DNA from 4 places in the Aureimonas sp. AU20 genome. Region 1 is predicted to be linked to each of the others. Evidence: riboswitches for the same ligand, from Rfam matches in the RefSeq annotation. Region 1 holds a riboswitch; each other region holds the start of a gene.
The links. A riboswitch is a leader RNA that binds a small molecule or an ion and turns the genes downstream of it on or off. The one in region 1 is predicted to bind thiamine pyrophosphate.

Region 1 (7,125 bases):
GACGCCAAGGCGTGCCTCGTAAAAATGCGGATTTGGGGAGAATGGTGATCCCAGTTGGATTCGAACCAACGACCCCCAGATTAGGAATCTGGTGCTCTATCCTGCTGAGCTATGGGACCCTCAGGGACTTATAGCGGACGCGGCGGGGTTGGCCAAGGGCGGGGGCTGCATTCGCTGGGTCAGCGGCGCGCCGGGTCGGCTTGGAGAAGAAGGATCGCGCGGCCGGTTTCCAGGCCGAGGCGGATCGGGCCGGTCGCTTCGTTGGACTGGGTCAGGATCGAGGGGAAGGGAATCTCCACGCGGGCGAGCGGAAAGCGCGCGCCCTCGACCGTCAGGCCAGTGAGATCGGTGAACTTAAGCAGCGAGAACTGCGCGCCCGGCTCGGCCTCGATGTCCGTCCAGCCGGGGCGCAGCGGCAGGGCGTGCTCGATCCCGTCGAACAGCGCGAGAGTCAGCGAGGGGTCCGCCTCCACTTCCCGCAATGCGATGACCAGATGGGAAAAGGCGTGGTCGCTGCGCCCGCCGAGCGCGCCGACAAGGAGAAGGTCGCGTCCGCCGAGAAGCTTCGCGGCTTCGATCGCGAGTTCGCCGTCGGTGCGATCCTTGTCGCGCGGAAAGGCCTCGCGCGCCATCGCGCAGTCGCGCAGCGCAGCCGGCGGCTCGGACGGGGCGGAGTCGAAATCGCCGATCCAGAGTTCGGGGCAAAGGCCCAGCGCCACGGCATGCGCGATGCCGCCATCCGCCGCGATCACGCGACGGCCGGCGACGGCTTGGCGCAGCGCGGGCGTCGGGTCGATCGGCCCGGCCAGAAGGATGGCAAAACGGCTCATGTGAATTCCTCCGAACCTCCATAGGCCCCTCCCCGGAGGATGGAGCCAGTTCGGTTGCGGCATGCAAGGCCGACCCGGGCGGTATCACGCCCGATCGGCAGGCCGCGAGAGCGGCCCGCCTTGCAAGGGTTTCGATCAACGCCTCATAGGGTGCGGCCAGTCCGAATGCCAGAGGGCTGGCTTGCCCCTGCGCTCGTGGGTCCGATGCTGCCCTTTGCTGCCTGGACCCAGCCGAACGCGACACGGCTCGATGCTCAACAAGGTTTGGTCAGCGCTTTCTAGCAAGTGACGATCGACAGGCGCCTGCCACCCCGTGGTCCCGCGCGCCAAACGCCCTTGCCGCGTTTCCTCTGCCCCGCTAGTTAAGATCCCGCTCACACGGGGTGCCCTTCGGGGCTGAGAGGCGCTACGGCCCAACCCGACGAACCTGATCCGGCTCGCACCGGCGGAGGGATGGAGAGCGTCGCGGCACTGGCCCGAGGGCGTTTTCGTTCATCCGAAACCATGGAGAACGGGATGCTTCGCCCTGCCCTCGCCGTCGGACTTCTGGCCTCCCTCGCGGGTCTTTCCCCCGCCCTGGCGCAGGACAGCGGCAAGCCCGTCCTCACCGTCTATACCTATGAGAGCTTCGTGCCGGACTGGGGTCCCGGCCCCAAGGTCGAGGCGGCCTTCGAGGCCGAATGCGGCTGCGACCTGCGCTTCGTCGGGTTGGAGGATGGCGTCGCCATTCTCAACCGGCTGAAGCTGGAGGGCGAGAGCACGCAGGCCGATGTCGCGCTCGGCCTCACCGCGGAGCTGGTGCCGGAGTTCAAGAAGACCGGGCTATTCGCGCCGTCCGGCGTCGATCTGTCACCGCTCGCCATTCCCGGCGGCTTCTCGGACGATGTCTTCGTGCCCTTCGACTATTCCTATCTCGCCTTCGTCTACGACACGGAGGTGGTGAAGACCCCGCCCGCCAGCCTGGACGAGCTGGTGAACGGCGATCCCGAGCAGAAGATCGCGATCCAAGATCCGCGCACCTCGACGCCGGGCCTCGGCTTTCTCCTTTGGATGAAGGCGGTCTATGGCGATGGCGCCGAGGAAAAGTGGCGCACGCTTTCGCGGCGCATCCTGACCGTGACGCCCGGCTGGAGCGAGGCCTATGGCCTCTTCACCAAGGGCGAGGTGCCGATGGTCCTCTCCTACACCACCTCCCCCGCCTATCATCAGATCGAGGAAGGCACCGAGCGCTACAAGGCGGCGGCCTTCTCGGAGGGGCACTATCTCCAGGTGGAGCTTGCGGGCCGGCTGCGCACGTCGAAACAGCCCGAGCTCGCGCAGCGCTTCCTCGCCTTCACCCTGACGCCTGCTTTCCAGAAGCTGATCCCGACCGGCAATTGGGCCCTACCCGCCACCAAACCCGCCGAGCCGCTGCCGCCGGCCTTCGAAACGCTGGTGCAGCCGGCCAAGCCGCTGGCGATCGATGCCGAGACGGTGGCCACCCATCGCGAAGCCTGGACGGCCGAATGGCTTCGCGCGCTGGGGCGTTGAGCGGGCAGAGACTGATCGCCGGCTTGTCGGCGACCTTTTCCCCGCGCGCGCTCGGGCCATTCCTTTGAACGAGGGCGCCGAGCAGGACCGCTTGTTTCTATCTGCTGCCGACCGGCGCTTTCGGCGCGGGGCGGCGCTGGGTGCGCTTGCGCTCGTTCTGGCCTTCCTGTTCGCGCCCTTCCTGATCCTGGGCACCGGGACGGAGGGGCTGTCGCCGGCGCTGGCGAGCCTCACCGATTCCTATATCCTAGGCGTCATCCGCTTCACGCTGACCCAGGCGATCCTCTCGACGCTGCTGTCGCTCCTGTTCGGCGTTCCCTTCGCCCTGGCGCTGCATCGCAACCGCCTGCCCGGCCACGCGCTTCTCCTGAAGCTTCTGCTCCTGCCGCAGGCGCTGCCCGTGCTGGTCGGCGCGCTGGGGCTCGTCACGGTGTTCGGGCGAAACGGCGTGGTGGCGGATCTCATGGTCTGGGCCGGGCTTCCCCGCCCCTCGATCTACGGCCTGCCCGGAATCCTAATCGCCCATGTCTTCTTCAACATGCCGCTGGTGACGCGCATGGCGCTGGGCGGGTTGCAGGCGGTGCCGGCGGAAAGCTGGAAGCTCGCGGGCCAATTGGCGCTGTCGCCGCTCGCGACATTTCGCCTCGTGGAGGCGTTGGCGCTCCGCGCCGTGCTGCCGGGCGCGGCCGCCCTCGTCTTCATGCTCTGCTTCACGAGCTTCACCCTGGTTCTGGTGCTCGGCGGCGGGCCGGCGGGGACGACGCTGCAGGTCGCGATCTATCAGGCGCTGCGCTATGATTTCGCGCCCGGCCGCGCGCTGGCGCTGGCCTTGGCGCAGGTCGCCCTCGTCGCGCTGTTCCTGCTGCCGACGATCTTGGCGCGCGCGGGCGGGGCTCTTGGCGGCTTTGGACTCGGCGCGCCGGAGCGCCGCTTCGACCCGCCCGCCCCGCTGAAACGCGCCGCCGATTGGCTGGTGCTGACCCTTGGGCTCCTGTTTCTCCTAGCGCCCTTCGCCGCGATCGTCTGGAGCGGATTGCAGGCCGATCTCGGCAGGCTCGTCGCCGATCCGCAGTTCCAGCGTGCTGCGCTGACCAGCCTCGCCATCGCCGGCAGCGCGACGGTGCTGGGTCTCGCCTTGTCGCTGGCGCTCGTCCTGTCCTCCGGCCTGTCCGGCAGGCTTGGGCTGGTCCTGCGCCTCGTGCCGGCGCTCGGGCTCGTGGTGCCCTCCATCGTCATCGGGGCCGGTTGGTTTCTGGCGCTCCGACTTCTTGGGGATGTCACGCGCTTCGCGCCCTTCGTTGCGGTGCTCTCCAACGCCATGGTGATCCTGCCCTATGCCACGCGCATTCTGGCGCCGGAGGCCGAGGCGGCGGCCGTTCGGACCGGGCGTCTGGCGTCCAGCCTCGGCCTTCGCGGCTGGGCGCGGCTGCGCCATGTGGAACTCGCCGCGCTGCGCCGGCCGCTGGCGCTCGCGGCGTCTTTGGGTCTTGCGACGGCGCTGGGCGATCTTGGCTCGGTCGCGCTGTTCGGGAGCCAGGATTTCGTGACGCTGCCGACCCTGCTTCTTCAGCGCATGGGGTCCTACCGCTCCACCGACGCGGAAGGTCTGGCGCTGCTCCTGGGCGCGCTCTGCCTCGGTCTCATCTTCCTCGCTGAACGCGGATTTCAGGAAAGGGGGGCCGCATGACGGCGATCGAGCTGGATGGCGTGACGCACCGCTACGAGGGCGCCGAAATGCGTTTCGACCTCGCAGTGGGAACAGGCGAATGGCTGGCGCTGATCGGCCCGTCGGGTGCCGGCAAGTCGACGCTGCTCGATCTCGTCGCCGGGTTCCTGCGGCCGGAATCGGGCACGGTCCGGCTTCAAGGGGTGGACCGGACGCGGGACGAGCCCGCCACGCGGCCGATCAGCATGATGTTTCAGGACAACAACCTATTTGCCCATCTGACGGCCGAGGAGAATGTCGCGATCGGCATCGAACCCCACGCCCGGCTTGGCCGCGCCGCGCGCGAGCGGGCCAGGTCGGCGCTGGCCGAGGTCGGGCTGGAAGGCTTCGCCAAGCGGCGGCCGTCGGACATGTCGGGCGGCGAGCGCCAGCGCGTCGCGCTCGCCCGCGTCATCCTGCGCGAGCGGCCCATTCTGCTTCTGGACGAACCCTTCGCCGCGCTGGGGCCGGCGCTGCGGGCCGAGATGCTGGCGCTCGTTGCGTCCCTGCGCACCCGAAGCCCCCGGCCGCCGACCATCGTCATGGTGACGCACCACCCGGACGACGCGCGCGGCTTTGCCGACCGGCTCGCCTTTCTGGAAGACGGGCATATCCGCCTGACCGGGCCGGTGGCCGAGCTTCTCGACCGGAGCGCGGACCCGCGACTTCGGGCCTATCTCGGCGAGCGCGCCCCGCCACGCGAAGGCCTCTGACGCAACCTCAAGGGGAAGTGATGCGAGGTATTCTGCGAAGCCCAACGTCGGTGCGAGGACGCAACGGCGATGCACTCGCCTTCGAAAGCCCGAGGCATCCCGACCGCCCGGCGCTGGAAACCGTAATTTGGTCCTTTTCCCAAGGCATCGCGAAAAGAAACGACCCATGTGTCGTTTTGAAATTCTGTGTGACGCGCCAACCCTTTCGCGGTGCGGCGGGTCTGGGATAGATCAGGTCGATCTCGCAGGAACGTTACCGCAGGGAATCGTCGGACATGGTGCATGAGGTTTCGCCGCTCGGCGTCGCACGAACCAGCTCGATGGTTCGCCGCGCGCTCAAGGGGGCGATCGTCGCGGGGCCGCTCTGGTTTCTCGCCGGCTGCACCACTCTGGGTGCCGGGCTGGAGGAAGCGGCCGTCAGTCCCGACGTGCAGTCGGGCTATCTGCCGGGGCAGAGCCGGCAGCCCGTGTCGTTCGACGCGGTGCAGGCCTCCGACCCGCAATCGACCATCGGCAAGTCCCAGCATCCCAAGATCCTGACCGCCTATGGCGGCGCCTATTCCGATCCCAAGCTCGAGCTGATGCTGGCCGGCATCGTCGGCAAGCTCGCCGCCGTGTCGGAGGACCCGAACCGCGCCTATCGCATTACCGTCCTCAACTCGCCCAACATCAACGCCTTCGCCCTGCCCGGCGGCTTTCTCTACGTGACGCGCGGCCTGCTCGCGCTTGCCAACGACTCGGCCGAAGTGGCGGCCGTGCTGGCCCACGAGATGGGCCACGTGCGCGCCAATCACGGCATCGAGCGCCAGCAGCGCGAGGAGGCGGCGGAGCTTGCCGGGCGTGTCGTGTCCGAGGTCCTGTCCAGCGACACGGCGGCGCGGGCGGCCCTGGCGCGCGGGCGGCTGAACCTTGCCAGCTTCTCGCGCAATCAGGAGCTTCAGGCCGACGCGATGGGCATCAAGCAGACGGGCGATGCCGGCTACGATCCTTATGCCGCCGCCCGATTCCTGAAGGCGATGGACAGTTTCTCCAATTTCCGCAACGCCTTCCAGGCCACCAATCCGCAGCTCGACTTTCTCGCTTCGCACCCTGCCGCGCCGCAGCGCATGGAGCTGGCGCGCCGGCACGCGGCTGTCTTCGGGCCGGAAGGCACGGGCGTGACCGATCGCAACCGATATCTCAACGGCATCGACGGCATGCTGTTCGGCGACACGGCGTCGGAAGGCTATGTGCGCGCCCGCACCTTCTACCATCCCGGCCTCGGCATCACCTTCTCGGTGCCCGAAGGCTTCGTGATCGACAACACGGCCGAAGCGGTTCTGGCCACTGGCCCAGGCGACACGGCCGTGCGCTTCGACGGCATCGCCGTGCCGGAATCGACCAGTTTGACCGACTATATCCAGAGCGGTTGGGTCGGCGGTCTCGACAAGACGTCGATCCGCACCATTCAGGTGAACGGGTTGCCGGCCGTGACGGCGCAGGCCGCCGGCGGGTCCTATGTGTTCAACGTCACGGTGATCCGCATCGGCGGGCAGGTCTATCGCTTCCTGACCGCCCTGCCGGCGGACTCGTCCAGCCGGCTCGCCGGCATTTCCGGTGGCATCGCCCAGTCGTTCCGGCTTCTCTCGCCGGCCGAGCGCGACAATCTGAAACCCTTGCGCATCCGCATCGTCACCGCCAAGGCCGGCGACACGGAAGCCTCGATCGCCAATCGCATCCAGGGCGTGGATCGCAAGGTGGACATGTTCCGTCTGCTGAACGACATGACCGCCGACAGCGAAGTGGAACCGGGCGAGCGCTACAAGATCGTCGCGGAGTAGGGCCGACTTCGACGAGCCGAACCTGCCCAACGAAAAGGCCGCCTTTCGGCGGCCTTTCTCATTTCAAGACCGGAGCGAACCTGCCTTCTAGCTGATGAAGGCGGCCTCGTCCGGGTTGGCCTTGAGAAGCGCGGCGCGGAGCTTTTCCAGAGCGCGGGTCTCGATCTGGCGCACGCGCTCCTTGGAGATGCCGAGCTTGGAGCCGAGCGCTTCCAGCGTCGCGCCCTCGTCCTGCAGGCGGCGTTCGCGGATGATTTTCAACTCGCGCTCGCTGAGAACATCCAGCGCGGAGCGCAGCCAGATGACGCGGCGCTCGTCGTCGATCGAGGCGGACACCATCTCGTCCGGCAGCGGCTCGTTGGAGACGAGGAAGTCCTGACGGTCGGCCGAGCCGGACTCGTCTTCCATCAGCGGGGCGTTGAGCGAGGAGTCGGGGCCGGACAAGCGCGAGTCCATCAATGCCACGTCGCCCTCGGACACTTTCAGCGCCGTCGCGATTTCCTTGTACATCTCCGTGCCCGACAGGC
Region 2 (7,125 bases), 1.1 Mb from region 1:
CCTGCCTGACCACCGTGCTCGGCTCGTGCGTCACGGCCTGCATCTTCGATCCCCTCGCGCCGGCCGGTGGAATGAACCACTTCCTTCTGGCCGGCGACGGTGGGACCTGCAGCGGCGCGTCGGAGCGCTACGGCGTCTATCTCATGGAGCTTCTGGTGAACGGGCTCCTGGAGCGCGGTGCCCGGCGCGAGCGCCTGCTCGGCAAGCTCTTCGGTGGCGCCAGCACCGGCATGAGCCGGGGCGAGATTGGCGCCGACAACTGCGCCTTCGCCAAGCGCTTCTTGGCGATGGAAAACATCCCGCTCGTCAGCGCGAGCCTGGGCGGGACGAAAGTCCGACGCGTCGAGTTCTGGCCCGTCGGCGGGCGGGCCCGCCAGCGCTTTATCGACGTTCCCGATCCCGCTCCCCCGCCTGTCCCGGCCGAATCCTCGGTGCAGGGTGAGGTCGAGTTCTTCTGATTTCATGATCCATGGCGGTGTCGAACGGGCGCCGCCTCTCAGCCCTCGCATCCCAGCCTCAGGCCTTGCTGCACCGCACTTTGGCGTGCGACATGCCCGCTCCGATCCGCCGAGGGATTTCCGGCCGCGGCCGCTCCCCTTGCGCCTATCCTGAAAGACCGCCGAACGAGGCGGCAAGGAGAGTTTCATGTCCCAGCCTTCCGCTGTTTCGCTGTCGCTCGTGCTCGAGCGGATCGGGCAGGAATTGTCGCGCCAAGCCGAAGCCGTGCGCTCGCTTCACACCCTTGTGGAGGCGGGCTCCGGGCCCTCGACCGAGGCGCTCGTCACCGCCCAGGCGATCGATACGTCCTCCCAGCATCTGGGCGAGCTTTCCGGCCTGCTCCAATGCCTCTCCGGCTCGGCGGGTGATGCTTTCGCGCCGGCGTCCTGTTTCGAGCCCATGACCCTCTCCGGTCTTCGCGCCCGCCTTTTGGGCGACGCCGAAGAGAATGCCGAATCAGGTGAGGTCGATTTCTTCTGAGGGCGCGTGCCGCCCAAGCCACATCGGACGTGTTTTCGAGGATAGATCGGGGATAAAAATCGATTCATTTGGGTGAACGCGCTTTCAAACCCCGATTTTTCGATCACGTTTTATGTCTAAGATCACGTTTTGCTGCAGAGCACAACGCGCGTGAGAACTTGATGGGAGCAACTGCAAAAATCGGGCTCCGTTACGACCCTATGCTTTCGTAAGGTACCCTTGAGATACCCCGATCGGGTGAAGTTCTCATTTTCGCCATCCTCCTTAGAGACTTGTACACTTCGATTCATATCAGGCAGCCCGAGACGATCTATACTTATTATCGCTTAAGGATACTCCCTTCGTCGGCCAACCGTTCAGCTCTCATCGTATTGCACTGCAAACCCATTTAAAGTTAATCATTGGTTACATTGCGGTCGAAAAATCATCCTCCAAAGCAAGCAGATCGACATTCGCTGATCGGATTGGGCGTCAGCAGTCACCATGATCTTCTTCCACGAATTCTTTCATCACAACTCGAACGAGTAAGAACAGAGCGGATGATCCTTCGGTAGGTTACCTATAACGAAGGTTAACCAATTATTGCCAACGTAGGCCCAGGTTGCGTAGAGTTGCTTGCCGATAGTGGTCTCCACGCCATAAAGCTCTCCACACACGAACCAACCGTTTCGAGGCATGGGCATGGCAAAGTTCTCATCCCTGACTGATGTCAGCAAGGACGTACCCGTGGCAGCCTACGTGCCGCTGGGCGGCCACGCGAAGCGCGGCCTGGACATCCTGGTCGCGGCCAGCGCGCTGGTCATTCTCAGCCCGCTGATGCTCTTCATCATGATGCTGATGAAGATCACCGATCCCGGTCCGATCTTCTTCGGCCACAAGCGCGTCGGTTTCGACGGCAAGCACTTCCATTGCTTCAAGTTCCGGTCGATGGCGACCAACTCGGCCGAACTCCTGCAAAAATTGCTGCAGAGCGATCCGGTCGCGAAGGCCGAATGGGAAGCCTCGCAGAAGCTGCGCAACGATCCGCGCGTCACCCGCCTTGGCCGCATTCTCCGCGAGACCAGCCTCGACGAGCTTCCCCAGCTCATCAACGTGCTGCGCGGCGACATGAGCCTCGTCGGTCCGCGCCCGATCGTCGACGACGAGATCCCGCGCTATTCGCACCGCATCTCCGCCTACAAGCGCGTTCGCCCCGGCGTCACCGGCATGTGGCAGGTCAATGGTCGCTCGGACACGAGCTACGGCTCCCGCGTGAAGTTCGACAGCTACTATGTCCGCAACTGGTCGATCCTTCTCGACCTGCGCATTCTCTTCAAGACGATCGGCGTCGTTCTCAAGCGCGACGGCAGCTGCTAAAGTCTGACCTCACGCCGCGCTCCGGCGCGGTTTCGAGACCCTGCGATACCGCCCATTGCCCTTGGCGCCTTGGGCAGCACACGTTAAGAGCCGGGCCGTCCGATCAAAGGAATGTCCGGCATCGTCATGTCTGAACGCCTCGATCTTATCGTTTCCGCGGCTTTGCGGGCCGGAGCCGCCATCATGGCGGTCTACGAGCGCGGGGCCTCTGTGGAAACCAAGCCGGACGGAAGCCCCGTCACCGAGGCGGATCGCATGGCCGAGGCGATTCTTCTGGACGCGCTCGGCCGCCATTTCCCCGACATACCTGTGGTCGCCGAAGAGGAAGCCGCCGAGGGCCGCGTTCCCGCCATCGGCTCCCGCTTCTTCCTGGTCGATCCGCTGGACGGAACGCGCGAGTTCATCGGCCGCAACGGCGAGTTCACCGTTAATATCGGGCTGGTGGAGGACGGAACGCCGACGCTCGGCGTCATCTACGCCCCCTGCCTCGGCCGCGTCTTTGCCGGGGAGGGCGAGAGCGCGTGGCAGGGAGAGGTCGAAGAGGGAGAGGTCGTCTCGCGCCGCGCCATGAGCGTGCGCCCGGCGCCGCATCCGCCGGTGGCCGTCGCCAGCCGCTCGCATTGCTCGACCGAGACCACGGATTGGCTGGATCGCCATGCGATCTGCGATGTCGCCTCGCGCGGGTCGTCCCTGAAATTCTGCCTCTTGGCGTCGGGCGAAGCCGATCTTTATCCCCGCTTCGGCCGCACCATGGAGTGGGACACGGCAGCGGGGCAGGCGATTCTGCAAAGCGCCGGCGGACGCGTCATCACGCCCGACGGGCTGCCCCTGCGCTATGGCAAGCGAGGCATTTGCCGGGACACCGACTTCGAGAACGGTGCCTTTCTGGCGATCGGCGACCCCGGCTTACACAGAACCCTCGGGTAAGGCGCGATCAACGCAGAACCAGAACGGCGAGCCCGACCCAGAAGCCGGACGAGATCGCCAGACCGAGGAGGATGCCCTTCGCCGGCTTCAGCCGCTCGTGCGCGTCGCTTGCCCGACTGTTCGAAGCGCCAACCAGACCGGGCGCGAAACCTGCCGTCAAATGGGACATCTCGAAACCTCGCCTTGCTGCGCTCGCCGACGACGGCACCCCTTAAGGAGCCGAGCCGACACGTGCCTGTTTTGAGAGACTAAGCCCCAGGGCTGAACGGATACTTGCGTCGATCCGTCAAATTGCGTCCATCTTCCGGCGAGCAAGCCGCGCGCATCGGCTTCGACGGAACACAGTAAATAAAGAATAAAGTTTCGCCTTCGCGTTGATTGCGGGTGAGAAGCGCAGCGCGTAAAAGAGCACGAGTTCCATGCTGCATCTGCGAAGAAGCAGTTCGGCGATCATGACTTAGCCAAGGATGGATTGTGCCATGCACGACATGCCGCTCCCCGAACGCTCCGCCCTGAAACTCGCCGTGATCGGCACGGGTTATGTCGGTCTCGTTTCCGGCGCCTGCCTGGCCGAGGCCGGCCACTATGTCATCTGCGTCGATCAGGTTCCGGCCAAGATCGAGAAGCTGCGCGCCGGCCTCATTCCCATCTACGAGCCGGGGCTGGACGAGGTCGTCCACCGCAACGCGGCGGCCGGTCGCCTCGGATTCACCACCGACATCGCGGAAGCCGTATCGGGCGCCGACATCGTCATGATCGCGGTCGGCACGCCGACCCGCAAGCTCGACGGCAATGCCGACCTTCAATATGTCTTCGCCGCCAGCCGCGACATCGCCCGCGCGCTGACCCACCCGGCCGTGATCGTGACGAAGTCCACCGTGCCGGCCGGCACGGGCATGGAGATCAAGCGGATCATCGCGCGCGAAAATCCGACGCTGGATTTCGACATCGCCTCGAACCCGGAATTCCTGCGCGAGGGCAACGCGCTGTCCGACTTCATGAAGCCCGACCGCATCGTGGTCGGCACGGAAACGGAGCGCGCCCGCGCCGTGATGGAGGCGCTCTACCGGCCCTTCACCGCCCAGGGCTTCGAGCTGATCTCGACCGACATCGTCTCGGCCGAGCTTATCAAATATGCCGCCAACACGTTTCTGGCGACGAAGGTCTCCTTCATCAACGAGATGGCCGACATCTGCGAGAAGGTCGGTGGCAATATTTCCGACATCTCGCGCGGCATGGGCTCGGACAAGCGCATCGGTCGCGCCTTCCTGCAGCCCGGCCCCGGCTATGGCGGCTCCTGCTTCCCGAAGGATACGCTCGCCATGGTCCATATCGGCGAGAAGGCGCTGAGCCCGGCGACCATCGTGGAGGCCGTGATCGCGGTGAACCGCGCCCGCCCGCATCGCATGGTGGCCAAGGTCGTGGCGGCCGCCGGCGGCGACGTGCGCGGCAAGACGGTCGCCCTGCTTGGTCTCACCTTCAAGCCCGAGACCGACGACGTGCGCGACAGCGTGGCCGTTCTGGTGGCCGAACAGCTCGCCGGCCAGGGCGCGCTGGTGCGCGCCTACGATCCGCAGGGCATGGACCATGCGCGCGAGCTTCTGGGCGAGGCGGTGGACTATGCGCCGAGCATGGACGCCGCGTTGGACCGGGCCGATCTCTGCGTGCTCGCCACCGAATGGCGCGAGTTCGCCGAGCGCCCGCTGGCCGACTACAAGCGCCTCCTGCGCACACCCATGATCGTCGATTTCCGAAATGTCTTCGTGCCGGCCGAAGTGGCGAAGGCGGGGCTCGGCTATCTCTCGATCGGCCGGGCCGGCGTGCCCGCGCCCGAGCTTCTGCCGGCCTGAGACCTCGGGACGAGACGGGCGGCGGATAGGCGAGGGATTTTGGCCTGTTCGCGGAGAGCAAGGCTTGAGGGATGCCGGTGGCTTCGCTCAAGCAGGGGCGACGACGGGGCGGGACAAAGGGCTCAAGGCGTCCAATCCCGACAGGTTTCGTTCCAAGTCCCAAGAGACTGCTTACGACCCGGTCGGGTCCGGCAGTTTGGCGACGTTCCGCCGCCGTCCAAAGGCGAGCCGTTTCACACGGGCAGAGGTTCGTCTGTCCCTATGGGCACTGGGACTGTTGCTCGTCTTCGCCGATACGTTCTCGCATCCCGAGCGTTTGGCGGCTCGCGAACGACGAGGCATCACGCGGCACCGCTCCGCCGTCGAACGGCACGCCTAGGGCCGCCCCCCCCCTTGGGCGCTTCGGTTGACAAAGCACAACGAGGCCGGCATCACTTGGCTCATTCCGAGGGGTGTGCCGCGAGGCGCTGAGATGGCGAGAGCCGAACCCTTGAACCTGATCCGGGTCATACCGGCGTAGGAACGGGAATGGGCGGCGCTCTGCCGCCCGCGCACCTTCTTCGCTTCACTCCGGATCTCTTGCGGACCCTGCTTCGGGGCTGAGGAGATCGCATGCGCCACCATCCGCCCTGCCGCCCCGACTGGCCCCGCCTCGCCCGCTGCGGGGTCTAGGTCGATATGCGCGCCCTTCGCGCCACCCTGTTCGGGCTTCTCGCGGTGCTTCTGGCCTGGGGGCTCTTCGTCGCGCTGGCGCAGCCGCCGCCTTACATGCTGCCCGGGCCGCTGCGGGTCGCCGAGGTGCTGTGGACGCGCTCCGGCTTTCTTCTGGCCAATGGCTGGCTGACGCTGATCGAGACGGTGCTCGGCCTCCTGTTCGGCTCGCTGGCCGGCGCGCTGGCGGGGCTTGGCGTGGTGCTCTGGCCGCGCTTCGGGCGCGTGGCCTGGCCGCTGCTTCTCGTGCTCCAGGCCATGCCGGTCTTCGCGCTGGCGCCCCTGCTCGTGCTTTGGCTCGGATTCGGTCTCGCCTCGAAGGTCGTGATGGCCTCGCTGGTTCTGTTCTTCCCCGTCGCCTCGGCCTTCGCGGACGGGCTGCGGCGCACCGAGCCCGAACTGCTCGACGCCACCGCGCTCACCGTGGCGAGCCACTGGCAGACGCTGCGCTTCGTTCGCATTCCGCTCGCCATGCCGGCGCTGGTCACCGGCCTTCGCGTCGCCGCCCCCCTCGCCCCGCTCGGCGCGGTGATCGGCGAATGGGTCGGCGCCTCGGGCGGGCTCGGCTTCGTGATGATCCAGGCCAATGCCCGGATGCAAACCGACCTGATGTTCGCGGCGCTGGCCATCCTCGCCGCGATGACCCTGGCGCTGCGCGCACTGGTGGACGAGTTCGCCCCCCGCCTCGCCCCTTGGGCCGCCGAGAGCGGCCCCTCCCCCTTTCCCTCTCTCCTTCGAAGAAAGTCCTCCTGATGCGTCCTTTCCTCGCGGCCGCCGCGCTGGCCGTCTCGCTCCTGGCGACGCCGGTTCTCGCAGCCGACAAGCTGACCGTCCTGCTGGAATGGTTCGTGAACCCGGACCATGCGCCGCTGGTCGTCGCCAAGGAGAAGGGCATCTTCGCCAGCCACGGGCTGGATGTGGAACTGGTGCCGCCGGCCGACCCGTCCGCCCCGCCGCGCCTTCTGGCGGCGGGCCAGGCCGATGTCGCACTCCATTACCAGCCGAGCCTGATGCTCGACCATGCGGCCGGGCTGCCGCTCGTGCGCTTCGGAACGCTGATTGAAACGCCACTCAACACGGTCGCGGTGCTGGCGAACGGGCCGATCAAGACGCTGGCCGATCTGAAGGGCAAGCGCATCGGCTATTCCGTCGCGGGCGTGGAGGAGGCGGTTCTCTCCGCCATGCTCGGCTCGGCCGGCCTCGCTTTGTCCGACGTGGAGCTGGTGAACGTCAACTTCGCGCTCACCGCCTCGCTCAGCGCCGGCAATGTGGACGCCACGATCGGCTCCTATCGCAATTTCGA
Region 3 (7,125 bases), 870 kb from region 1:
CGGCGCCTCGCCGATTGTCGGCTATCTCCTGGCGGGCGTCGTGGCCGGCCCTTTCACGCCCGGTTTCGTGGCCAACCAGGGGCTGGCGGGCGAGTTGTCCGAACTCGGCGTCATCCTCCTCATGTTCGGCGTCGGCCTGCATTTTTCGCTGCGTGATCTCCTGTCGGTGCGCGCCATCGCGCTGCCCGGCGCCATCGTGCAGATCGCCGCCGCCACGGGTTTCGGTATGGGTCTCGCCTGGTTGCTGGGCTGGAGCTTGGGAGCCGGCCTCGTCTTCGGACTCGCGCTATCGGTCGCCTCCACGGTCGTTCTCCTGCGCGCCATGCAGGAACGGCGGCTGATCGAAACGGGGCGGGGGCGCATCGCGGTCGGCTGGTTGATCGTGGAAGACCTCGCCATGGTTCTGGCGCTGGTCCTTCTGCCGGCCTTCGCCGGGCCGCTGGGCGGCGACGCCGCCAATGCCGGCCATGGCATGACCACCGATCTCGGATTCGGCGTGCCGGGCATTCTGCTCGTGACGATCTTCAAGCTCTGTATCTTCGTTGTTCTCATGCTCGTGGTCGGCCGCCGGGTCATCCCATGGCTGCTGCAACTCACGGCGGCTTCGGGCTCACGAGAGCTGTTCCGGCTCGCGGTGCTGGCCATCGCGCTGGGCGTCGCCTTCGGCGCGGCGACGCTGTTCGGCGTGTCGCTGGCGCTCGGCGCCTTCTTCGCCGGCATGATCATGAGCGAGTCCGATCTCAGCCACCGCGCGGCCGAGGATTCGCTGCCGCTGCGCGACGCCTTCGCCGTTCTCTTCTTCGTCTCGGTCGGCATGTTGTTCGATCCGCTATCGCTGATCGAGGACCCGCTGCCGATCCTGGCGACGCTGCTCATCATCGTCATCGGCAAGTCCGTGGTGGCCTTCGCCATCGTGCGCCTGTTCGGCCATCCGACGGCGACGGCCCTGACCATTTCGGTCTCGCTAGCGCAGATCGGCGAGTTCTCCTTCATCCTCGCGACGCTTGGGCTCAACCTTAAAATCCTGCCGCCCGAGGCGAAGAACCTCATTCTGGGCGGCGCCATCTTGTCGATCGTGCTCAACCCGTTTCTCTTTGCCTGGGTCGATCGATGGCGGCAGACGCAGGAGCGCTCCGCCCTCGGCGGCGCTTCGGAGGAACCCTCCGAACTCCCGGCGGCGGAAGCGCCGACCCATATTCCGAGCGGCAGCGTGGCGATCGAGGACGATCTCTTGCGCCCGACCGAACAAAAGGGCCATCTCATCCTCGTCGGCTTCGGCCGCGTCGGCTCCAAGATCGCGCGTCGGCTGGCCGATGCCGGTCGGTCCTTCGTGGTTATTGAGGATGCCGACAAGCGCGTGGCGCGGGTGCGCGCGAGCGGGTTCGAAACGGTGGTCGGCAACGCGGTGAAGCCCGAAGTGCTGGAAGCCGCCAACATCGCCGGGGCGCGCGATCTCGTGCTCGCCTTCCCCAACAGTTTCGAGGCCGTTGCGATGATCGCCGCCGCGAAGGCCGCCAATCCTGACATCCGCATCACGGCGCGCGTCCATTCCGGCGAGCAGCGCGAGCGGCTGATCCAGGCCGGAGCCGACATGGTGGTGAACGGCGACGAGGTGACGGCGCAGGCCATCGCAGACCATCTTCTCGACCTCGGTTCCGACGCGCCGGGCGCCCGGGGGCCGCTCCTGCCGGACGAGGCGCCGATCCTTCCCGAACTCACCGGCGCGGGCGAGGGCGAGTTGACACGCCCCACCGAACGCTTACCTTGAGGATAGTCCAGGGGGAGTTCCGCTAGCGGGAACTGAGAGGCCGACGCGATGTTCGGCGACCCCAAGAACCTGATCCAGTTCGCACTGGCGTAGGGATGGAGCGATCTCGACTCCGGCTGGCGCGGCGCTTCGAACCTCGATGGTTCGAAAGGGCTTCGCGCCGCTGGAACGCCCCGCCCACAGTCGCGCGCGCCGGGTCGAAATCGGCGGAAGACGAGGCATGCGCGCGACCCATCCTTCACCGACGCTTGCCTACGGGCGCATCGCGGCATGACCGTCCATATTCTAGGCGCCGGCGTCGCCGGGCTCACGACGGCCTCCAGGCTGACGGAGGCGGGGCGCCGCGTGGTGGTTCACGAGGCGGCCGGCGAACTCGGCCAGCGCGCGGCGTCCTGGCTCGCGGGCGGCATGCTCGCGCCCTATTGCGAAGCGGCGACGGCCGATCCCGCCATCATCGAGCCGGGTCTTCGCGGCATCGACTTCTGGGCCGAGCGGGCGCCGGTGAGCCGCAAGGGAACCCTGGTGCTCGCCGCGCCGCGCGACGGCGCCGACCTTCGTCAGTTCGCATCGCGAACGCGCGGGCACCGGATGCTCGACGCGGAAGGGGTGGCGGATCTCGAACCCGATCTCGCCGGCCGATTCCGTCAGGCGCTGTTCTATGCTGACGAAGCCCATCTCGACCCGCGCCAGGCGCTGGCGCTTCTGGTCCGCCGGATCGAGGAGGGCGGCGGCACGGTGCTGTTCGGCTCGCAGGCCGAGCCCGATGCCTTCGCGGACGAGCCGGTGGTGGACTGCCGGGGGCTCAACGCCGAGGCGCCCGGGCTTCGCGGAGTGCGCGGCGAGATGGTCATCATCCGCAGCCGCGATGTGCGCCTGGACCGCCCGGTGCGGCTGCTTCATCCCCGCTGGCCGATCTATGTCGTGCCGCGCGAGGATGGGGTCTTCATGGTCGGCGCGACCATGATCGAGAGCGAACGCGCCGGTCCGATCACCTTGCGCTCGACCGTGGAACTCCTTTCCGCCGTGTTCGCCCTGCACCCCGCTTTCGCCGAGGCCGAAATCTTGGAAACCGGCGCGGCCTGCCGGCCGGCCTTTGCCGACAATCTGCCGCGCGTCACCCGCACCGGCCGCGTCGTCAGCTTCACCGGGCTTTATCGCCACGGCTTCCTTCTGGCGCCGGCCCTGTCAGCCGAGGCCAGCCTTGAAATCCAGTCCCTCATGGAGGCGGCATGATCCTTCATCTCAACGGCGAGCGGCGCGAGGTCGCGTCCGCCACGCTCGATCGGCTTCTCGCTGAGCTCGGGGTCGAGCCCGAAACGGTGGCGACCGCGGTGAACCGCGAATTCGTGCCGCGCGCCGAGCGCGCCGAGATCCGGCTTTCGGAGGGCGACGCGGTGGAACTGCTCAGCCCCATGCAGGGAGGCTGACGCCATGCGCATCTACGATCGCGACTATGCCTCTCGCATGATGCTGGGCACCGCACTTTATCCATCCCCGGCCGTGATGCGGGATGCGATCCGCGCAGCTGAGCCCGCGCTGGTCACCGTCTCGCTTCGGCGCGAACAGAATCTCGGCGCGGCGCGGGGCCCGGGCTTCTGGGACGAGTTGCGCGATCTCGGCGCGGACTTCCTACCCAACACGGCCGGCTGCCACACGGTGAAGGAGGCGGTGACTACCGCACGGATGGGCCGCGAGCTGCTCGGCACCTCGTTGGTTAAGCTCGAGGTGATCGGCCATGCCGACACGCTGCAACCCGACGTCTTCGGCCTGGTGGAGGCCGCCCGCATCCTCACCGAGGACGGGTTCGAGGTTCTGCCCTACACGACCGAAGACCTCGTCGTGGCCGACCGGCTCTTGGAGGCGGGCTGCCGCGTTCTCATGCCCTGGGCCTCGCCGATCGGCTCGGGGCTCGGGCTGAACAATCGCTATGGGCTGCGCTCGCTGCGCGCGCAGTTTCCCGAGGTCACGCTGATCGTCGATGCCGGGCTCGGCCGTCCGAGCCACGCGGCGGAAGCGCTGGAACTCGGCTATGACGGCGTTCTCCTCAACACGGCCGTCGCCTCATCGGGCGATCCCGTCGCCATGGCGCGCGCCTTCCGCCTCGCGGTGGAAGCCGGTCGGCTGAGCTTCGAGGCCGGCGCCATGGAGCCCCGCGACATGGCCGCCCCCTCGACCCCCGTTTTCGGAAGGGCCGTTCTGTGAGCCCGAGCCCCTTGGTCCTCGACCCGTTCTATCCCGTGATGCCCGACGCCGTTTGGATCGAGCGCATCGTGCCGCTCGGCGTGCGGCTCGTTCAGCTGCGCGCCAAGGACAAGCCCGAGTCGGCGCTGCGAGGAGAAATCCGCCGCTCGCTCGCCGTGTGCCAAGCGCACGGGTGCCAGCTCGTCGTCAACGATCATTGGCGGCTGGCCGCCGATGAGGGGGCGGATTTCATCCATCTCGGCCAGGAGGATCTGGCCGAGGCCGATCTCTCCAGCATCCGCGCCGCCGGCTTGAAGCTCGGCCTCTCCACCCATGACGAGGCGGAACTCGACATCGCGCTCGCGGCCAAGCCTGGTTATGTCGCGCTGGGGCCGGTCTGGCCGACGATCCTCAAGCAGATGCCCTGGGCGCCGCAGACGCCCGAGCGCCTGCGCGTCTGGCGCGAGCGGATCGGAAACTTGCCGCTCGTTGCGATCGGCGGGCTGCGGCCGGAGCGCGCGGCGGAGGTTTTTCGGCATGGAGCTGACTGCGCCGCCGTCGTGACCGACATCACGCTGCATGCCGACCCGGAGGCGCGCGTGCGGGAGTGGATCGCGGTGACGCGCGGGGCGGGTGCAACCAGCTAAGCGAAGGCATGCAACCTTAAATCGGTGCACCGCAGCACTTTTAAGTTGCATTTATCTGCAACCCTAATAACGTTCTCCTGCGTAGGATATCAATCAGGGAACGTACATGTCGCTCGCGAAACCGTTCAACACGCGCCCGCTCTATCAGCAGGTTGCCGACGAGTTCGTGTCCCGAATCATCAATCGAACCTGGGCGCCGGGCCAGTTGATCGAGAACGAGGCGGAGATCGCCCGTTCGCTTGGGATCAGCCTTGGAACGGTGCGCAAGGCCTTCGATATCCTGACCGAGAACAAGCTGCTGGAGCGGCACCAAGGCAAGGGCACGATCGTCGTCGATTTTGAAGGCGACAAGATGCGCAGCCGCTTCTCCAACATCGCGGATCGGAGCGGCAACCGGGTTTCCGGCGAGGTCGTGATCGGGGAAGTCGATCTCGTTCTGCCTCGGCCGGACGTCGTCGAACGCCTGCAGGTGAACGAGCGCACGCCCGTCCTCGCCTTCGAGCGCAGGCGCACCCATCTTGGCCGGCTGTTCATGGTGGAGGACGTGTTCCTGCGCGTCCCCTCCCATCCGAGTACGATGGGCGCGGACGAGATGCGGCGCCTGGCCTCGGCGGGTTGGACCGGGCAGGACATCGCCACCTACAAGATCGAGAAGATCGGCAGCACGCTGGCCAGCGAGACCGACCGGCAAGCCTACGGGCTCGGCGGCGAGACAGCGCTTCTAACGCTCGATCGCGTCATCTACTCCTATCAGAACCGGGCGCTGGAACTGCGCATCGCCCGCTGCGACCTCGGCGACGATCTCGACTATCAAGCCGACTAAGATCGCCCTGGCAGGCATTGACCATTCTTCCGCCCATGGATCGGCGGAGGCTCCCTTCGCCTCAAAAACGGTCAGCCTTTCTGTCTGGCCGCGCAGGCTTCCACGAAGCGCAAGAGTTCGCCCATCGCTTCGCCCCGCATCGGTTCGGTCTCGTTCAGCGTCTCGTGCCGCGCGCCGGCCACGATATGGCAGTGGACGTCGAGGCTGCCGGCTTCCTCCAGACGCGCCGCGAGACGACGGACCGCTGTGCCCTTGCCTGTCGCCGGGTCCTCGGTGCCGCCGAGGCAGTGGACGGGGAGGCGGTGGGGCAGGTCGCCCAACATCGCCAGATCGGCGCCCGCGCGCTGCCATTCCAGAATGTCCTCCACCATGGAGATCGTCGGCGTCCAGCCGCAGAGCGGGTCCGCGCGGTAGCGATCCACGGCCGCATCGTCATGGCTCAGCCAGTCGAATTCGGTTCGCCGGGGATTGACCGATTTGCTCCACGCGTCGAAGCCCGCGCGCGCAAACAGTGCGCTCGCCACGTCCGACCCTTTCAGCGCTTTTTCCGCCTTGAAAGCGAGCGCGCCGATCCGCTCCGTGAGACCTCGCTCGAAACTGGCGTTCCAGAGAGCCAGACCCGCGAGACCTTCGCCGAAGACGCGCGCATGGTTCAGCGCGATATGGGCGCCCATGGAATGGCCGAAAACGATCACCGGCAGTCCGGGCAGGTCCGCCTCCGCCTGATGGCGCACGGCCTGCACGTCTCGCAGCACCTTGGCCCGGCCGCCGCGCCCGCCAAAGCGGCGCAGCGGCGCGTCCACCGCCGTGGTCGAGCCATGGCCGCGATGGTCGGGCGCATAGACGGCGATACTCTGCGCCGAGAGGTCCCGGCCGAGCCGATCGTAGCGCCCGGCATGCTCCGCCAAGCCGTGCAGCACGAGGAGAACGGCGCGCGGCGCTCTTTCGGGCATGAACCGGTAGAGGCGAAGCGCGGCGCCGGTCGGACTGTCGAGAACGGAAGAAGTGGCGGACAAGGTGATAAAGCCGATATGAGGGCAGGGACGTGCGAAAGACTTGGCGTATCCACGCGAAAACGCAATCGATACGCCCCAAATGGGAGACCGATCGGATGGGTCGATACGACTGGAGCCTTGCCGCCGGGTTCGCTCTCGTGCTGACGGGATCGCAAGCCTTCGCGCAAGTTCCGATGAGCGGGCAGTTCGTGGCCGAGGCGAGCTGTTTCGCGACTCCCTCCATCCGCTCCGACGCCAATCCCGGCCGCATCGTGACCGAGCCGGGCAGGAGCTACGATCTTCTCGGTCGCAACGCGATGCCGGGCAGCCACTATCTCATCCGCGTTCCCGGCGCCGATCCCGAGCGCCGCTGGGTGGCCTATGGCTGCGGCCGGGTCAATGACGGGAGCTCTTCGGCGGAGCGCGTGGTGCCCGGCGAGCCGGCGGGCTCGGCAGGTTCCAAGAGTGATTCCTATATTCTCGCGGCGAGCTGGCACCCGTCCTTCTGCGAAACGCGGCCGCGCCGGGCGGACTGCCGTGGCGGTGGCGAAGCCGCGCACGGCTTTTCGCTGCACGGGCTTTGGCCGCAGCCGCGCGGGCGGGAATATTGCGGCGTCTCGCCCGACCTTCGCGCCGCAGACGAGGCCGGCCGCTGGCGCGATCTGCCGGCGGTGGAGATCAGCGCGGAGACGCGGCGCGCGCTGGAGCGCG
Region 4 (7,125 bases), 540 kb from region 1:
CGGTGACGCGCCGGGCGGCCAGCGGCACATGGGCGAGACGCACGCCGGCATGGATGGTGAAGTAGTCGATGCCCTGCTCGGCCTGCTCGATCAGCGTGTCCTTGAACACCTCCCAGTCGAGCTTCAGGGGATCGCCGCCGACCTTCTCCAGCGCCTGGTAGATCGGCACCGTGCCGATCGGCACCGGCGAATTGCGCAGGATCCAGGAGCGGATGTTGTGGATGTTGCGCCCGGTGGAGAGGTCCATCACCGTGTCGGCGCCCCAGCGGATCGCCCAGACCAGCTTTTCCACCTCCTCCGCCACGCCCGAGCTGACGGCGGAATTGCCGATATTGGCGTTGATCTTCACCAGGAAGTTGCGCCCGATCACCATCGGCTCGAGCTCGAGATGGTTGATGTTGGCGGGAAGGATGGCCCGCCCGCGCGCCACCTCGTCGCGCACGAACTCGGGCGTGACGAATTCGGGGATCGCCGCCCCGAAGCTTTCGCCGTCGCCCAGCCGCTCGGCCGCCTCCGCCAGCGCCGCCTCGCGCGCCAGATTCTCGCGATGGGCGACATAGATCATTTCCGGGGTGACGATTCCCGCCCGCGCCCATTCCAGCTGCGTGACGCGCTCGCCCTCCCGCCCGCGCCGCACGCCATGGGCGGCGGGGCAAGGCTCGACCAGCCGGTCGGCCCCGACATGGCCGTTGTCCTCCGGCCTCACGGCGCGGGGCTCCACCAGCGGATAGCCGCGCGCGGCGATCCAGGCGTCGCGAACCGGGGCAAGGCCGCGCGAAAGGTCGATGCCGGCGTCGGCGTCCGTGTAGGGGCCGGACGCGTCGTAGACGCGCAAAGGCAGCTCGGCCGGGTCGCTCAGCGCGATCTCGCGAAAGGGCACGCGGATTTCCGGCGCGCCGCGCGGCGCGGCATAGACCTTGCGCGAGCCGCGAATCGGCCCGGTGGTCACGGTGGCGGGAAGGGTGGGGGATGCGGACATCAGGATCTCCAACAAAAAGGAGATCCGGGATCTGTTGCGATGAGCGGCGGCGCGATGCCGCGCGGCGGCACCCTTTCCGTCCCTTCGCCGGCATGACCCGGATCAGGTTCAAAGGGTTCGGCTCGCGCCATCTCAGCCCCACATGGGACACCCCTCGGACACGCGAAGGGTGGCCAGACGGGCTCTGTCTGTCAAGACCGCGCGGACGGGCTCAGTCGATCTCGCGCGCTTCGGACGGGAGCATGATCGGGATGCCGTTGCGGATGGGATAGGCCAGGCGCGCGGCGCGCGAGACCAGCTCGTTGCGCTCGGAATCATAGCTCAGCCCCGTCTTGGTCAGCGGGCAGACCAGGAGTTCCAGGAGCTTGGGGTCGGGGCGACCCTTGCGTTCCGCGTCGTCCACCATGCCAGTCTCCTCGTTTCGCCGGGTCGCCTGCCGTCGCCTCCGGCAACGCCGCGTTCAGCCGGCTGGATACAGGCCGGGCCGGACCCTGCCAAGTCTCGGGCTCGAAGCGCCGCGCTCGGCCCGAGAGCCTGTTCGACCTTCCCGAGGCACCGGACCTGAGCGATGCGAAGGCCTATCCGCAACGGTCCAGGCCGACGGGCGACGGCGAAAAGGCCCCGTCGGACCGGCCCGGCCAAGAGCCCGAACGGGCTCCCGTTACGCCTATTGCAGGGTCTGCGAGCCGTTTCCGTCTTCGCTTCCCTCGCGCACCAGGGCGATCTCGGTGATGGCGACCAGCGTCTCGGCCCGCGTCTTGAGGTCGGGGGCTTCCAGAAGCGCCTGTTTCTCGGCCGCGCCATAGGGCGACATCATCGACAGGGCGTTGACCAGCGTCTCGTTGGAGGCCTTGGACACGCTTTCCCAATCGGCCTCCAGCTGGTTGGCCTGAAGATAGGAGCGGAAGGCCTTCAGAAGCGCGTCGCGGTCCACCTCCTCCTCGCCCTCGCCGGACTCCAGATCGCTGGCGAAGGGCTTGATGCGGCAGAGGCGGAAGGGCTCGGCGGTCTCGTGCTCCTCGATCACGCGGAAGCGCGCGATGCCCTGTAGGTTGAGGAGATAGCGCCCGTCGCCGGTCTCGGTCAGCGAGGTGATGCGCCCCAGGCACCCGACGGCGCAAAGCTCGGGCTCGCCGGACGCCTGCAGCGCGCCGTCGAGGCGCGGCTGGATCATGCCGATCACCCGCGCGCCCGTCATGGCATCGTCGATCAGCGCGAGATAGCGCGGCTCGAAGATGTTCAGCGGCATCTGCCCGCCCGGCAGAAGCAGCGCGCCGGTCAGGGGAAACACGGCCACCGTTTCCGGGAGGTCGGTCTCCGAACGGTAGGTGACGTTGCCTGCTTGCACCAATGCGATTCTCCGATCGAGCCTTGAGGCTGTTATGAACCAGGGACAGGTCTCGCGTCACCCAGGCGGGTCCATCAGTGACGCCCCAAGGCGGATCGGCGCGGACAGGCCAACGGGTCGCCCGGGCGACGTCGTCCGCAGCCTCGGAACCCGATCCGCCGATCCGGCGCAAGGCCTGTCGCTGGTTCATGACAGCTTCATGGAACTGGCGCGTCTCGCCCCGAACTCAAGAGCGGCGTGAGCACGCAGGCGAGCGGCCGGAGCGCGAAGGCAAAGTCGGAGGGGGCCCGCAATTCCTCTTCGTCTTCGCGCTGGGCCGTATTCTCACAAGGTCGAGCGCCGCCGGGGCACGGCGAAGGTTTTGCCGGCCCTCTCAACCTCGATGCCAGCCCATGCATCGAGCCGCCTTCGCACTCGGCGCTCTGCGGGCGACGGCAGTCCCGCTCGGCGCCTTTGGCCGCCTATCTCCGCACGATCCTGGCCAGCGCGTTGCCGATCTCGGCGAAGGCGGCGTTGCGCTCGTCGAAGGAAGCCTCGGTTTCCGTGAGATAAAGGCTCGCCACGATCGGCGCGCCCTCGGGGGGCCAGAGCACGGCGATGTCGTTCATCGTGCCGTGGTCGCCGCCGCCGGTCTTGTCGCCGATGTGCCAACTCTTGGGCAGACCGGCGCGAAGCTTGGCGCCGCCCGTCTGGTTGGCCACCATCCACTCGGCGAGTCGCCAGCGCGAGACGTCCTTGAGATGGTCCTCGAACAGGAGCGCGTGCAGCGTCTTCGTCATCGCGGCGGGGCTGGTCGTGTCGCGGGGGTCGCCGGGCGTCGCCTCGTTGAGGTCGGTCTCGCGCCGGTCGAGCCGGAAGGTCTCGTCGCCGAGCGAGCGGGCGAAGCGCGTGACGCCCTCCGGCCCGCCGAGCTGGTCGATCAGGACGTTGCCGGCCGTGTTGTCGCTTCGGGTGATCGCGGCCGCGCAGATCTCGGCCAGCGTCATGCCCTCGCCGCCGACCTGCTTCTCGGTCACGGGCGAATAGGTGACAAGGTCGGACTTCGCGATCACCACGCGGCGCGACAGGTCCGCCTCGCCCCGGTCCACCTGTGCCAGCAGGCCCCCCGCCGCGACGACCTTGAAGGTCGAGCACAGGGGAAAGCGCTCGTCCGCCCGCCGCGCCCAGCGCCGACCCGAGCCGGTGTCGTGAACGAAGGCGCCGAGCCGGGCCGAGAAGCGCTTTTCGATATCGGCCAGAAGCGCGTTCAACGCGTCCTCGGCCCTCGCCGGACCGGCGAAGGCCGGGAGGAAACCGGAGGCGAGACCGGCGCCGGCAAGGGCACCGAATCGGCGGCGGGTGAGAAGGGGCGACATGCTTTTCTCCGCTGATCGTCTGCCTCCCGTTTGGCCGGCGAAGAGGGCGGTTCGGAGGCCAAAGGGAGGCTGGGTTAGCGAGCCGGGCAAAGGGAAGAATGGAGACTCGGACATGGGCCGGCGATTTCGAGACGCCGTCACGCCGGAAGCGCGCAAGAGGGATGAAAGGACGCCACGCAGGGCGCTGCGCCCGTTTCTCTATGGGGCGTTGGCTCGTTGAATGTCGTCTGCTGGATGTCTTGCAGCAATGGCGCGCGTGTTCCCTGCCGCGGCAACGCGCTCAGCTTCTTCAGTGTCTGCGGGGCGCTTCAACGGTGGGCGGAGGGTTGGCGATCGGCCCAACTCGGCGGGCGCAGGAGGTCCGCCGCCCGCGCTCCGATTCTCTCAGCGCGCGCCGGCCAGCGCCGGCAGCAGACCTTCCCGAATGGCGCGTTCGCTCAGCGGCCCGGTCTGCTTCCAGAGAATGCGCCCGTCCGCGCCGACGAGAAAGGTCTCCGGCACGCCGTAGACGCCCCAGTCGATCGCCGCCGTGCCGCGCTCGTCGGTGCCGACGCGGGCATAGGGGTTGCCGAGGGCAGAAAGGAATCCGAGCGCCTGGTCCGGCTTGTCCTTGTAGTTCAGGCCCTCGATGCGCAGGCCGGAGGCCTGGACTGCGGGGTCGCGCGCCAGCGCCAGCAGCATCGGATGCTCCTCGCGGCAGGGCGCGCACCAGGAGGCGAAGACGTTGACGAGGCGCGGCACGCCGTCCCGCTCTCCGCCGAGGCCCGGCACGGGCTGGCCGTCCGGCGAGCGGAGGCCGGCCAGCGGCGGCAGGGCCGTGGCGGGCGCGGCCTGACCGATCAGCGCGGAGGGGATCTGCGCGGGGTCGTGGCCGGACAGAAGCTGCGTCAGGAACAGGCCCGCCAGACCGCCGAAGACGAGAAGCGGCAGCGCCACCAGAAGCGGCCGGCGGCGGCGCGGCGCGGAAGGGGCCGGGGTTGGCGCGGGCGACGCCTCGGGGCTCGTGGGGGTGGCCTCGCTCATCGCTTCGCGCCCCGCCCCTCGCCCTCGAAACCCTTCAGTCGGCGGGCCACCTGCCGCGCGTCGAGAAAGATCCAGAGCCCGAGCCCACCGAGGGCCAAGGCCGCCATGGCATAGGCGGCGGCGATGAAGCCGAAATAGCTGGCCTGCATGCTGGGGTCAGGCTCCCGTCTGGCCGAGGCGGCGGCGCTCGAGATTGCGCAGGCGGCGGCGGCGGATTTCCGTGCGCATGGCGGTGAGATGCAGCGCGAAGAAGAGGGTCGAGAAGCCGGCGGCGCAAACGAGCAGCGGATGGAGATAGGCCGCGTCCAGCGTCGAGCCGCCTAGGCGCAGGACGCTGGCGGGCTGGTGCAGCGTCGACCACCAGTCCACCGAGAACTTGATGACCGGGATCAGGAGGAAGCCGACCAGCACGAAGACCGCCGCCATGCGGCCGGCCCGCTGGGGCTCCTCGAAGGCGCGGGTCAGCGCGATCAGCCCGAGATAAAGCAGGAACAGGACGAAGACCGAGGTCAGCCGCGCGTCCCAGACCCACCACGTCCCCCACATCGGCCGGCCCCAGACCGAGCCGGTGAAGAGGCACAAAAACGTGAACACGGCGCCGATCGGCGCGGCGGCGCGGATCGAGACTTCGGCGATCGGATGGCGCCAGACGAGAAGACCGAGCGCCGAGGCCGACATGACCGTCCAGCCCATCATCGCGATCCAGGCGAAGGGCACGTGGATGAAGAGAATGCGCACCGTGGCGCCCTGCTGATAATCCTCCGGCGCCCGGAGGCCCATCGTCAGCCCGACGGCCAGGAGGCCCAGCGCCACGGCATAGAGCCAGGGCTGGACGCGGCCCGACAGGTCCAGGAACCGCGTCGGGTTGGCCAGAAGCGCGAAGCGCGAGGGGCGGGCGGCAAGATCGCTCATAGGGCCTTTCTAGAACGGTTCGCAGGCGGCGGCAAACCGCCCCGCTTGCCCCCGGATGTGCGCTTTCAGCGCGCCTGGACGCGCAGCGCCATGCCGATCGAGGCGGGCATGACGGGCTCGAAGCCGAACTGGGCGTAGAGATGCCGGGCGGCGCCGTCGGCGATCAGGCTGACATAGGCGCTGTCCGGGGCGTTTTCGTGGAGCCAGTCCATCAGCGCGGCGAAGATCGCCTTGCCGATCCCCCGCCCTTGGTGCGCAGGCTCCACCGCCATGTCCACGATCTGGAAGAAGGCGCCGCCATCGCCGACCACCCGGCCCATAGCGACGGCCCGGTCCTCGAAACGCACCACCACGGCGTGGAGCGTGTTCGGCAGCCCGCGCCGCGCGGCCTCCTCGCTCTTGGGGCTGAGGCCGGACACGGCGCGAAGGCGGCGATAGTCGTCGGCCTCCGGCGTCTCGCGATGGAAGGAATAGAGCGCGGGGTCGAAGCGAGGCATGGGTCTCTCGTCGGTCAGTCGGCGGATTGGCGAAGGGCGAGCGCGGCTGCGAGCGGGCCGAGCACGCCGTAGAAAAGCGTGAGGGCGCAAAGGATTAGGAAGGGCGCGCGAAACGGCGCGAGGTCACCGATCGCCCCGTTGGTGGCCGCGACGCCGAAGATCAGCACGGGAATGGCGAGCGGCAGGGTGAGCACGGAAACGAGCACGCCGCCGCGCGGCAGGCTGGCCGCCACCGCCGCGCCCACCGCCCCGATCAGCACCAGGGCGGGCGTGCCGACGAGAAGCGTTAGCGCCGTGGCGCCCAGCGCCAGCGGCGGCAGCGCCAGGAGCAGGCCGAGAAAAGGCGCGGCGAGCACCAGCGGCAGGCAGGACGCGACCCAGAGCGCGGCGGATTTGGCCAGCACCACCAGCGGCAGCGGCAGCGGGCCGGCGAGCAGCAGGTCGAGCGTGCCGTCCTCGCGATCGGCCTGGAACAGGCGGTCGAGCGAGAGAAGCGTGGAAAGCAGCGCGCCGATCCAGAGAAAGGCCGGGCCGATGCGCGACAGGAGCTGGAGATCCGGCCCGACGCCGAAGGGAATGACGGCCACCACCGCCAGAAAGAACACGACGCCCGGCGCGCCGCCGCCCGACCCGGAGAGAAGCAGCGCGAGGTCGCGCCGAAACAGCGCGCCCATCAGCCGATCGCCTCCCAGGTCTCGTCGCTCTCGATGGATGATTCGAGATCGGCCGCTGTCGAGGGCGCCGGAGGCTCAAGACGGAGCGTTCGCGCGTCGGGTCCGAGATCGATCGGCTGGTGCGTGGCGGCGAGAATCAACCCGCCCTCGGCGAGATGCAGCCGGCAAAGCCTGGCGAAATCGTCCTGGGCCTTGGCGTCCAGCGCCGTGGTCGGCTCGTCCAAAAGCCAGAGCGGGCGATGCGCGACGAGAAGCCGGGCGAGCGCGGCGCGGCGAGCCTGGCCGGCGGACAGATCGTGACAGCGGAAGGGCGCAGCGCCAGGGAGGCCCACTGCCT

Region 2: linked by a shared signal. The riboswitch ahead of M673_RS00700 (ABC transporter permease) and the one ahead of thiB (thiamine ABC transporter substrate binding subunit) in region 1 are both predicted to bind thiamine pyrophosphate.
Region 3: linked by a shared signal. The riboswitch ahead of M673_RS09165 (FAD-dependent oxidoreductase) and the one ahead of thiB (thiamine ABC transporter substrate binding subunit) in region 1 are both predicted to bind thiamine pyrophosphate.
Region 4: linked by a shared signal. The riboswitch ahead of thiC (phosphomethylpyrimidine synthase ThiC) and the one ahead of thiB (thiamine ABC transporter substrate binding subunit) in region 1 are both predicted to bind thiamine pyrophosphate.

What each region holds. Positions count from the first base shown of each region.
Region 1 is NZ_CP006367.1:1,210,494-1,217,618, reverse strand. It holds tRNA gene M673_RS05505 (tRNA-Arg) at 43-119, opposite strand; gene M673_RS05500 (thiamine diphosphokinase) at 180-830, opposite strand; TPP riboswitch at 1,200-1,301, shown strand; gene thiB (thiamine ABC transporter substrate binding subunit) at 1,347-2,360, shown strand; gene M673_RS05490 (ABC transporter permease subunit) at 2,452-4,047, shown strand; gene thiQ (thiamine ABC transporter ATP-binding protein) at 4,044-4,778, shown strand; gene M673_RS05480 (M48 family metalloprotease) at 5,054-6,598, shown strand; gene M673_RS05475 (RNA polymerase factor sigma-32) at 6,686-7,125, opposite strand, start outside.
Region 2 is NZ_CP006367.1:153,701-160,825, forward strand. It holds gene M673_RS00675 (chemotaxis protein CheD) at 1-458, shown strand, start outside; gene M673_RS00680 (hypothetical protein) at 646-978, shown strand; gene M673_RS00685 (sugar transferase) at 1,705-2,334, shown strand; gene cysQ (3'(2'),5'-bisphosphate nucleotidase CysQ) at 2,461-3,261, shown strand; gene M673_RS24465 (hypothetical protein) at 3,269-3,430, opposite strand; gene M673_RS00695 (UDP-glucose dehydrogenase family protein) at 3,741-5,111, shown strand; TPP riboswitch at 5,550-5,651, shown strand; gene M673_RS00700 (ABC transporter permease) at 5,790-6,575, shown strand; gene M673_RS00705 (ABC transporter substrate-binding protein) at 6,575-7,125, shown strand, end outside.
Region 3 is NZ_CP006367.1:2,082,203-2,089,327, forward strand. It holds gene ybaL (YbaL family putative K(+) efflux transporter) at 1-1,768, shown strand, start outside; TPP riboswitch at 1,769-1,881, shown strand; gene M673_RS09165 (FAD-dependent oxidoreductase) at 2,039-3,001, shown strand; gene thiS (sulfur carrier protein ThiS) at 2,998-3,195, shown strand; gene M673_RS09175 (thiazole synthase) at 3,200-3,970, shown strand; gene M673_RS09180 (thiamine phosphate synthase) at 3,982-4,596, shown strand; gene M673_RS09185 (GntR family transcriptional regulator) at 4,703-5,419, shown strand; gene M673_RS09190 (alpha/beta fold hydrolase) at 5,491-6,435, opposite strand; gene M673_RS09195 (ribonuclease T2 family protein) at 6,531-7,125, shown strand, end outside.
Region 4 is NZ_CP006367.1:675,131-682,255, reverse strand. It holds gene thiC (phosphomethylpyrimidine synthase ThiC) at 1-979, opposite strand, end outside; TPP riboswitch at 1,042-1,144, opposite strand; gene M673_RS03070 (Trm112 family protein) at 1,191-1,385, opposite strand; gene M673_RS03065 (LON peptidase substrate-binding domain-containing protein) at 1,647-2,327, opposite strand; gene bla (class A beta-lactamase) at 2,789-3,682, opposite strand; gene M673_RS03055 (DsbE family thiol:disulfide interchange protein) at 4,067-4,705, opposite strand; gene ccmD (heme exporter protein CcmD) at 4,702-4,854, opposite strand; gene M673_RS03050 (heme ABC transporter permease) at 4,862-5,617, opposite strand; gene M673_RS03045 (GNAT family N-acetyltransferase) at 5,683-6,114, opposite strand; gene ccmB (heme exporter protein CcmB) at 6,129-6,788, opposite strand; gene ccmA (heme ABC exporter ATP-binding protein CcmA) at 6,788-7,125, opposite strand, start outside.